DNA from 3 places in the Streptomyces sp. NPDC048604 genome. Region 1 is predicted to be linked to each of the others. Evidence: riboswitches for the same ligand, from Rfam matches in the RefSeq annotation. Region 1 holds a riboswitch; each other region holds the start of a gene.
What was found. Region 1 has a riboswitch for thiamine pyrophosphate ahead of thiC (phosphomethylpyrimidine synthase ThiC). Riboswitches for the same ligand answer to the same signal wherever they lie in the genome.
Positions count from the first base shown of each region.

Region 1 (3,268 bases):
TGTGGTCGTACGCGGGCGCGACGTCCGTGGTCAGCGGGCCGAGCGTGTAGAACGGCGCCTCTTCGCAGATCTCCTGCTGGAGGTCGATGTTCTCCTTGATCTTGTGCATCGGGACGTGGCCCGGGCCCTCGATCATGGTCTGCACGTTGTGCCGCTTGGCGATGGTGTTCAGCTCGCCCAGCGTCTTCAGCTCGGCGAACTGCGCCGCGTCGTTGGCGTCCGCGATCGAGCCGGGCCGCAGGCCGTCGCCGAGCGAGTACGTCACGTCGTACGTCGCGAGGATCTCGCAGAGCTCCTCGAAGTTCGTGTAGAGGAAGTTCTCCTTGTGGTGCGCGAGGCACCAGGCGGCCATGATCGAGCCGCCGCGGGAGACGATGCCGGTCTTGCGGCGGGCGGTCAGCGGCACGTACGGCAGCAGCACGCCGGCGTGGACCGTCATGTAGTCGACGCCCTGCTCGGCCTGCTCGATGACCGTGTCCTTGTAGATCTCCCAGGTCAGTTCCTCGGCCTTGCCATCGACCTTCTCCAGGGCCTGGTAGAGCGGCACGGTGCCGATCGGCACGGGGGAGTTGCGAAGGACCCACTCACGGGTGGTGTGGATGTTGCGGCCGGTGGAAAGGTCCATCACCGTGTCCGCGCCCCACTTGGTGGCCCAGGTCATCTTCTCCACCTCCTCCTCGATGGAGGAGGTGACGGCGGAGTTGCCGATGTTGGCGTTGACCTTCACCAGGAACCGCTTGCCGATGATCATCGGCTCGATCTCCGGGTGGTTCACGTTCGCCGGCAGCACCGCCCGCCCGGCGGCGATCTCCTCGCGGACGACCTCGGGAGAAACGTTCTCGCGGATCGCGACGTACTCCATCTCCGGGGTGATCTCGCCCCGGCGGGCGTACGCGAGCTGCGTCACCGCCTGGCCGTCGCGGCCCCGGCGGGGCAGCCGGGGACGGCCGGGGAAGACCGCGTCGAGGTTCTTCAGACCGCCGCGCGGCGAGGTGTGCTTGATGCCGTCGTCCTCGGGACGGACGGGACGGCCCGCGTACTCCTCGGTGTCGCCGCGGCCGATGATCCAGTTCTCGCGGAGCGGCGGCAGGCCGCGCCGGACGTCGGTCTCCACGCCGGGGTCGGTGTACGGACCGGACGTGTCGTACAGCGTCACGTCCTTGCCGTTGGTGAGGTGCACCTGCCGAACCGGCACCCGGAGGTCGGGGCGGGAGCCCTCGACGTACCCCTTGTGCCAGCCCGGCTTCCGCTCGGCCTGGTCGGAGGCCTGGTCAGCGGCCTGATCGGCGGCAGGCGTGCGTGCATCCTGAATGGTCATGAGACCTACTCCCTACGCCGGCATTACCCGGTAACAGGTTCGGCGGTCGGCGCAGCCTCCTCCCGTACGTACATCGGTACGCGCGTACGGTGATCAGCGCCCTCTCAGCCCGGTGCTCCGAGCTCCCGCGTGTGCAAAGGTGTCACCACGCTAGCGTTTCCCCTGGCGTGCTGAACAGAGGGCCCCCCTCGTTCTTGCGATGATCGGTCGGTGACTTCCACGCAGCGGAACCCCGAACCGGACGACCAAGGGCAGGACGGCGGCCACGGACACGGCCATGCCCACACCCACAGTCACGGGCCGGCAACGCCTGTCTCCCGCCATCTGCGCAAGGTCATCGCCGCGGTGCTGATCCCGTTCGCCACCGCCGTCGTGGTCGGGCTGGTGGTGCTCTGGCCGGGCGGTGCGCCCGCGCACGAGCGCACCGGCGTGGGCTTCGACCGGCAGACCGAGCAGGGCAAGGTCGTCTCGGCCGAGAAGATCGACTGCAAGGACGTCAACGCCGCCCAGGTCCCGCCCACCGGCGACACCTCGACCCCGCAGGGCCGCGAGGCCGTGAACGCCCAGCAGGGGGAGTGCACCAAGGCGACCGTCGAGGTCACCACGGGCCCGCAGAAGGGCCGTACGTTCACCGAGATCGTGCAGCCGGACGCGCCCCGCCAACTCCACGAGGGCCAGGGCGTGGTGGTCGCGTACGCCCCGGACGCCCCGCGCGATCTGCAGTACTCCGTGGCCGACGTGAACCGGAAGGTTCCGCTCACGGTGCTCGCGCTGATCTTCGCGCTCGCGGTGGTGGCCGTGGGACGGATGCGCGGCGTGATGGCGCTGATCTCGCTCGCGGCGAGTTTCGTCGTCCTGACCTTCTTCATCCTGCCGGCGATCCTGCAGGGCTCGAACCCGCTGGTGGTGGCGGTGGTCGGGTCGAGCGCCATCATGCTGATCGCGCTCTACCTGTGCCACGGCCTGTCGGCCCGGACCTCGGTGGCGGTCCTCGGCACGCTGATCTCGCTGCTGCTGATCGGCCTGCTCGGCTCGGTGTTCGTCGGCTGGGCGGCGCTGTCGGGGAACACCGACGACTACACCGGTCTGATCCACGGCCTCTACCCGGAGATCGACATGTCCGGCCTGCTGCTCGCGGGCATCATCATCGGCTCGCTGGGCGTGCTCGACGATGTGACGGTGACCCAGACCTCCGCGGTCTGGGAGCTGCACCAGGCGGATCCGCGGATGGGGCCGCGCGCGCTGTACCGGGCGGGCATCCGGATCGGCCGGGACCACATCGCGTCCGTGGTCAACACGCTCGTCCTCGCCTACGCGGGCGCTGCGCTGCCCCTGCTGCTGCTGTTCTCGATCGCGCAGAGCAGCGTGGGGAACGTGGCCAACAGCGAGTTGGTCGCGCAGGAGATCGTCCGGACGCTGGTCGGCTCGATCGGACTGGTCGCCTCGGTGCCGGTCACGACGGCACTGGCGGCGCTGGTCGTCTCGGCCGACCGGCCGGGGGACGGAGCGGGAGAGCCCGCGAAGCGCCGGCCGGCTCGGGGCGGACGGCGCCGACGCGCGAAGTAGCGGACCGTCAGCCGGCGTTCTCCTCGGCGAGGATCTTGCCGAGCGCCGCCTCCAGGGAGTCCTCGAAGTCCCCGAGGGTGCGCTCCTGGCCGAGCGGGACCAGCTTGTCCGTACGGTCCAGGAAGGCGACCAGCGGCGGGGCGCTGGCCCGGAACAGGGCCCGATCGGTGCCCACCTGGAGCCGGATGGAGACGTCCGAGAGGTCCTCCGGCTCGGTGGGCGCGATGTGGACGTCGCCGTCACCGCTCGGCCTGTTGATCCCGTCGAGCAGCAGCTCACGGCCGAACGCCCAGGTCACAGGCGCGTCGCCGGGCAGGTGGAAGGTCATCCGCACCGCGTAGGGATCCCTGGTCTCGTACCGCAGCTCCACCGGGATCCGGAAGG
Region 1 is NZ_JBICVX010000004.1:3,624-6,891, forward strand. It holds gene thiC (phosphomethylpyrimidine synthase ThiC) at 1-1,318, opposite strand, end outside; TPP riboswitch at 1,311-1,457, opposite strand; gene ACGFMM_RS09330 (YibE/F family protein) at 1,529-2,884, shown strand; gene ACGFMM_RS09335 (SsgA family sporulation/cell division regulator) at 2,892-3,268, opposite strand, start outside.

Region 2 (3,268 bases), on a different contig from region 1:
AGCGCGCGCTCCAGCACGTCCAGGCTGGGGGCCCCGCCCGTGCCCATGATCAGACGGGAGGTGAACTCGGCGCCGCCGAGTACCAGCGTGTCGTCCGCCATCGTCCTCAGCCTCCCTGGACCGCGGTGAGGATCTCCACGCGGTCGCCCTCCGCGAGGACCGTCGCCGGCCACTCGCTCCTCGGCACCACCGTCTCGTTCACCGCCGCCGCGACCCCCGACGCCGCCGCCGTCAGCGTCGCGACCAGCGCGTCGAGGGAGAGGGGGGCGGGGAGCGCGCGGGGCTCGCCGTTCACGGACACGTTCATACGGGCTGCTCCTGACGCACGGTCGAAGGGGAGAAACGGCGGGGACTGAACGGGCGCGCCTCCTCCGGCGCCGTCCCGGTGGCCAGGATCTCGGCCATCACGTCGCCCGTGACGGGGGTCAGCAGCACCCCGTTGCGGTAGTGCCCGGTGGCGAGCAGCAGCCCCGGCAGGGCGGTCGCGCCCAGCAGCGGCGCGTTGTCGGGGGAGCCGGGGCGCAGTCCCGCCCGGGTCTCGGTCAGCGGCAGCTCGGTCAGCCCCGGCACCAGCTCGTGCGCGTCGCGCAGCAGCTCGTACACGCCGCCCGCGGTCACCGTGGTGTCCCAGCCCAGCTCCTCGCTGGTCGCGCCGATCACCAGCTCGCCGTTCTCCCGCGGCACCAGATACACCTGGCTGCCCCGCACCACCGCCCGCACCGTCCGGGACAGGAACGGCGCGTACGCCGGCGGCACCGTCAGCCGCAGCACCTGCCCCTTCACCGGCCGCACCGGCGGGAGCACGTCCTCGGGCACCCCCGCGAGCCGCCCGCTCAGGCTGCCGCCGGCCAGCACCACCTGGTCCGCGGCGAGCGGGGTGCCGTCGTCCAGGACGACCCCCGCCGCCCGGTCGCGTACGACGGTCAGCCGCTCCGCCCAGGCCCGGTGGAACACCACCCCGGCCCGCTCGCAGGCGACGAGCAGCGCGTCGGCGAGCCGTCGCGGGTCCACCTGGTGGTCCCCGTCGACCCGCAGCCCGCCCCGCACCCCGGGCGCGAGCATCGGCTCCAGGCGGCGGCACTCCCGTCCGCTGAGCCACACCGACTCCAGGCCGCAGCGCGTCTGCAGCGCGTGCAGTTCGCGCAGGTGCGCACGGTCGTCGGCGTCGAGGGCCACCGCGAGGGTGCCGCAGGCGCGGTGGCCGACGTCCAGGCCGGTGGCGTCGGCGAGTTCGGCGACGAACCGCGGATAGCGGCGTGCGGAGGCGAGGTTGAGGCCGAGCAGCGTCTCCTCGCCGTAGTGGAGTTCGGTGACCGCGGCCAGCATCCCGGCCGCGACCCGCGCGGCCCCGCCTCCGGGTTCCGGATCGGCGACCGCGGTGCGCAGTCCGCGCTGCGCCGCGCGCCAGGCCGTGACCAGCCCGACGATCCCGCCCCCGACGACGAGGACGTCCGCATTCGTACGTGCGTGCATGGGCGTCCAGCCCCTCCCTTCGCCGGCATGACCCGGATCAGGTTCGTACGGTCGGAGGCCGCCAGCCTCCCTCTCAGCCCGGTGCGTCCGGGCTCCCGCGTGTGCTCTACGTTGACGGCCAGACTAGCCCACGGGTTCCTGACGGATCGTCAGGTGCGTAAGGTGGACGGGTGAGCGAGCAGCGGGAGCAGACACAGCAGCAGGCGCCGCAGCGGCGCGTGGTCGTCGTCGGCGCCGGGATGGCCGGAGTCCAGACCGCCGTGGCCCTGCGCGAACAGGGATTCACCGGACCGGTCGTCCTCATCGGCGCCGAGCCCCACCAGCCGTACGACCGGCCGCCGCTGTCCAAGGCCGTGCTCCTCGGCAAGGCCGAGGACTCCGCCTTCGACGTCGACTTCGAGTCCCTCGGCGTCGAACTCCGCCTCGGCGTCGAGGCCACCGGGCTGCGCGCCGGGGACCGCGAGGTCGACACCGAGGCCGGCCCCGTCCCGTACGACGTGCTCGTCCTCGCCACCGGCGCGTACCCGGTCACCCTGCCCGGCTCCGAGGGCGTCCCCGGCGTCCACCTGCTGCGCACCCTCGACGACGCCGCCCGCCTCAAGCCCGTCCTGGAGCGCCGGCACGACATCGTCGTGGTCGGCGCCGGCTGGATCGGCGCCGAGTTCGCCACCGCCGCCCGCGAGGCCGGCTGCGCCGTCACCGTCGTCGAGGCCGCCGGCCGGCCGCTCGCCGGGGCCCTGCCCGCCGAGGTCGCGGAGCCGATGGCCGCCTGGTACGCCGAGAGCGGCGCCGCACTCGTCACCGGCGCCCGCGTCGAGCGGCTCGCCCCCGGCGAGGTCCGGCTCGCCGACGGCCGCAGGCTGCCCGCCGACGCCGTCGTCGTCGGCATCGGCGCCCGCCCCGCCACCGAGTGGCTCGCCGGCTCCGGCATCGCGCTGGGCCCGGACGGCTCCGTCACCGCCGACGACCGGCTGCGCACCTCCCTGCCCGACGTGTACGCGGTCGGCGACTGCGCCTCGTTCCCCTCCGCCCGCTACGGCGAGCGGCTGCTCGTCCACCACTGGGACAACGCCCTGCAGGGCCCGCGCACGGTCGCCGCCGCGATCACCGGCGGGCCCGCGGCCGCGCCCGCGTACGACCCGGTGCCGTACTTCTGGTCCGAGCAGTTCGGCCGCTTCGTCCAGTACGCGGGACACCACGCCCACGCCGACGCCCTGCTGTGGCGCGGCGCGCCCGGCGACGCCGCCTGGTCGGTGCTGTGGCTGCGCGACGACGTGCCGGTGGCCCTGCTCGCCGTCGGCCGCCCCCGGGACCTCGCCCAGGGGCGCAGGCTGATCGAGGCGGGCAGTCCGGTCGACCGGGAGCGCGCCGCGGACCCGGCTGTCCCTCTGAAGGCCGCACTCCGGTAGGCCCGACTACCGGCTGTCGGTCCTGGATGGCAGGCTTGTCCCGTGACCGAGATTGACGCAAAGATCGATGCTCTCGTCCCTGCCTGGCTCTACCTCCCCGACATCGCGGAAATGCTCGACGTCGAGGTGACGCGCGTGCGCCAGCTGGTCAAGGAGGGCCAGCTCATCGCCGTGCGCCGTGGAGAGAACAAGGCGCTTCAGGTGCCGGCCGCCTTCATCGACGGCGACCGGGTCGTCAAGGGCCTCAGCGGCACCCTGACGCTCCTGAAGGACGACGGCTTCACCGACGAAGAGATGCTGGAGTGGCTCTTCACTCCGGACCCGACCCTGCCGGGCACGCCCGCGCAGGCGCTGAGCGAGAATCGCGGCACCGAGGTGAAGCGCCG
Region 2 is NZ_JBICVX010000017.1:131,562-134,829, forward strand. It holds gene ACGFMM_RS29880 (thiazole synthase) at 1-101, opposite strand, end outside; gene thiS (sulfur carrier protein ThiS) at 107-307, opposite strand; gene thiO (glycine oxidase ThiO) at 304-1,473, opposite strand; TPP riboswitch at 1,471-1,582, opposite strand; gene ACGFMM_RS29895 (NAD(P)/FAD-dependent oxidoreductase) at 1,644-2,882, shown strand; gene ACGFMM_RS29900 (Rv2175c family DNA-binding protein) at 2,925-3,268, shown strand, end outside.
Region 2: another riboswitch for thiamine pyrophosphate. It lies ahead of thiO (glycine oxidase ThiO); the one in region 1 lies ahead of thiC (phosphomethylpyrimidine synthase ThiC).

Region 3 (3,268 bases), on a different contig from region 1:
CAAGCAGCTGTCGACGCACTACTTCTCGCGGTACGTGCACGACCCGGCCCAGTGGACCGACATCCCGGCGGCCGCCCGCGAGAAGCTCGCCGGGGAGCTGCTGCCCGACCTGATGTCGGTGGTCCGGCACATCTCGTGCGACGAGGACACCACCCGTAAGACGCTGTGGCGGCTGCACGACGGCACGCTCGTCGAGTCCGTGCTGATGCGGTACCCGGACCGGGTCACCATGTGCATCTCCTCGCAGGCCGGCTGCGGCATGAACTGCCCGTTCTGCGCCACCGGCCAGGCCGGCCTGGACCGGAACCTGTCGACCGCCGAGATCGTGCACCAGATCGTCGACGGCATGCGCGCCCTGCGCGACGGCGAGGTCCCCGGCGGCCCCGCCCGCCTGAGCAACATCGTCTTCATGGGCATGGGCGAGCCGCTCGCCAACTACAACCGGGTCGTCGGCGCGATCCGCCGGCTGACCGACCCGGAGCCGGACGGCCTCGGACTGTCGCAGCGCGGTATCACCGTCTCCACCGTCGGCCTGGTGCCGGCGATGCTGCGGTTCGCCGACGAGGGCTTCAAGTGCCGCCTCGCCGTCTCCCTGCACGCCCCCGACGACGAGCTGCGTGACACCCTCGTGCCGGTCAACACCCGCTGGAAGGTCCGCGAGGTCCTCGACGCCGCCTGGGAGTACGCGGAGAAGTCCGGCCGCCGGATCTCCATCGAGTACGCCCTGATCCGCGACATCAACGACCAGGCCTGGCGTGGTGACCTGCTCGGCCGGCTGCTGAAGGGCAAGCGGGTGCATGTCAACCTCATCCCGCTCAACCCGACGCCCGGCTCGAAGTGGACCGCCTCCCGCCCCGAGGACGAGAAGGCGTTCGTCGAGGCCATCGCCGCGCACGGCGTCCCGGTGACCGTCCGGGACACCCGCGGCCAGGAGATCGACGGAGCCTGCGGACAGCTCGCCGCGGCCGAACGGTAGTCTGGGCCTCGTACATCTGCATATTCCGACAGGGGAGCGCCACAGCGCTGAGAGTGCGGTAACACGCTGTTGAACAGGCACAGCGGCCGCAGACCCTCTGAACCTCGCCCAGGTCATTCTGGGTAGGAAGTTCGGTCGTTACTCGAGCTGTTGCGCCCTGCCCGCAGCCGGTGGATCCGCACGTCCCCGGCCGCGGGCAGGGCCGCGTCTTCTCCTGGTCATACCCAGGAGGAATCAGTGAGCACCAAGAAGGCCGCCGCCGTCGCGCTCGTCGCGGCGCTCGGCGTCACGACGCTGGCCGCGTGCGGCAGCGACAAGGCCGACACCGCCGGCGAGGGCACGAAGTCCAAGACCGTCACGCTCGTCAGCCACGACTCGTTCAACGCCTCCAAGGAGGTGCTGGCCGAGTTCACGAAGCAGACCGGTCTCACCGTCAAGGTCCTCAAGAGCGGCGACGCCGGCGAGGCCCTCAACAAGGAGATCCTCACCAAGGGCTCCCCGCAGGGCGATGTCTTCTTCGGCATCGACAACACCCTGCTCTCCCGTGGCCTGGACAACGGCCTCTTCGAGCCGTACGAGGCCAAGGGCCTGGACCGGATCCCGGCCGCGCTGCAGCTCGACAAGGCCGAGCACCGGGTCACCCCGATCGACACCGGCGACATCTGCGTCAACTACGACAAGAAGTACTTCGCCGACAAGAAGCTCGCCCCGCCGCAGACCTTCGACGACCTGGCGAAGCCCGCGTACAAGGACCTGCTCGTGGTGGAGAACCCCGAGCGCTCCTCCCCGGGCCTCGGCTTCCTGCTCGGCACCGCCGCGCAGTACGGCGACGAGGGCTGGCAGGACTACTGGACGAAGCTCAAGGCCAACGGCGTGAAGACCGTCGACAGCTGGGAGCTCGCCTACAACCAGGAGTTCTCCGGCTCCGCGGGCGGCAAGAAGGCCAAGGGCGACCGGCCGCTGGTCGTCTCGTACGCCTCCAGCCCCCCGGTCGAGGTGCTGTACTCCGAGCCGCAGCCGAAGGAGGCCCCGACGGGCGTCTCCACCGGCACCTGCTTCCGGCAGACGGAGTTCGCGGGCCTGCTGAAGGGGGCGAAGAACGCCGAGGGCGGCAAGGAGCTGATCGACTTCCTGATCTCGAAGAAGTTCCAGGACGACATGCCGCTGCAGATGTTCGTCAACCCGGTGACGAAGGACGCGGCCCTGCCGGAGCTGTTCACGAAGCACGGGGCGGTGATCGCCCAGCCGCAGACGATGGCTCCGGAGAAGATCGCCGAGAAGCGTGAGCAGTGGATCCAGTCGTGGTCGTCGCTCGTCCTGAAGTAGGCCGGGCCCCCGCCGGCCGGCCGGTGGTACGGGACCTGCGCGGGAGCGCGGTGCGGCTCGGCCTGATGGCCCTGCCCGTCGCGTTCTTCGCGGTCTTCTTCGCCTGGCCCGTCGTGTCGATCGTCGCCCGCGGCGTGAGGACCGACGGGACCTGGCAGTTCGGCCGGATCGGCGAGACGCTGAGCCGGCCGGACATCCTCGAGGTGCTGTGGTTCACGCTCTGGCAGGCCGCCGCGTCGACGGCGTTGACGCTGCTGGTCGCGCTGCCCGGCGCGTATGTCTTCGCCCGCCTGGACTTCCCCGGCAAGACGGTGCTGCGGGCCGTGGTGACCGTGCCGTTCGTGCTGCCCACGGTCATGGTCGGCACGGCGTTCCTGGCCCTTGTCGGCCGGGGCGGGCTGACGGACGAACTGTGGGGGCTGCGGCTCGACACGTCGGTGTGGGCGATCCTGCTCGCGCACGTCTTCTTCAACTACGCGGTGGTCGTCCGGACCGTGGGCGGTCTGTGGGCGCAGCTCGACCCGCGGCAGGAGGAGGCGGCGCGGGTGCTCGGCGCGTCCCGCTGGCAGGCGTGGCGGCGGGTGACGCTGCCCGCGCTGACGCCGTCGGTGGCCGCGGCGGCGCTGATGGTCTTCCTGTTCACCTTCACCTCCTTCGGCGTCGTGCAGATCCTCGGCGGGACGTCGTACTCCACGCTGGAGGCGGAGATCTACCGGCAGACCGCCCGGCTGCTCGACCTGCCGACGGCGGCGGTGCTGACGCTGGTGCAGTTCGTCGCCGTGGGCACGATCCTCGCGGTGCACGCCCGGACGGTGCGGCGCAAGGAGACCGCGCTGCAGCTGGTCCCCGCCGGGAGCACGGCGCGCCGGCCGCGCGGGGCGGGCCAGTGGGCGCTGCTCGGCGGGGTGCTGGCGTCGGTGGCGCTGCTGATCCTGCTGCCGCTGGGCACGCTGGTGGAGCGGTCCT
Region 3 is NZ_JBICVX010000002.1:608,871-612,138, forward strand. It holds gene rlmN (23S rRNA (adenine(2503)-C(2))-methyltransferase RlmN) at 1-976, shown strand, start outside; TPP riboswitch at 997-1,123, shown strand; gene ACGFMM_RS06640 (thiamine ABC transporter substrate binding subunit) at 1,214-2,302, shown strand; gene ACGFMM_RS06645 (ABC transporter permease) at 2,368-3,268, shown strand, end outside.
Region 3: another riboswitch for thiamine pyrophosphate. It lies ahead of ACGFMM_RS06640 (thiamine ABC transporter substrate binding subunit); the one in region 1 lies ahead of thiC (phosphomethylpyrimidine synthase ThiC).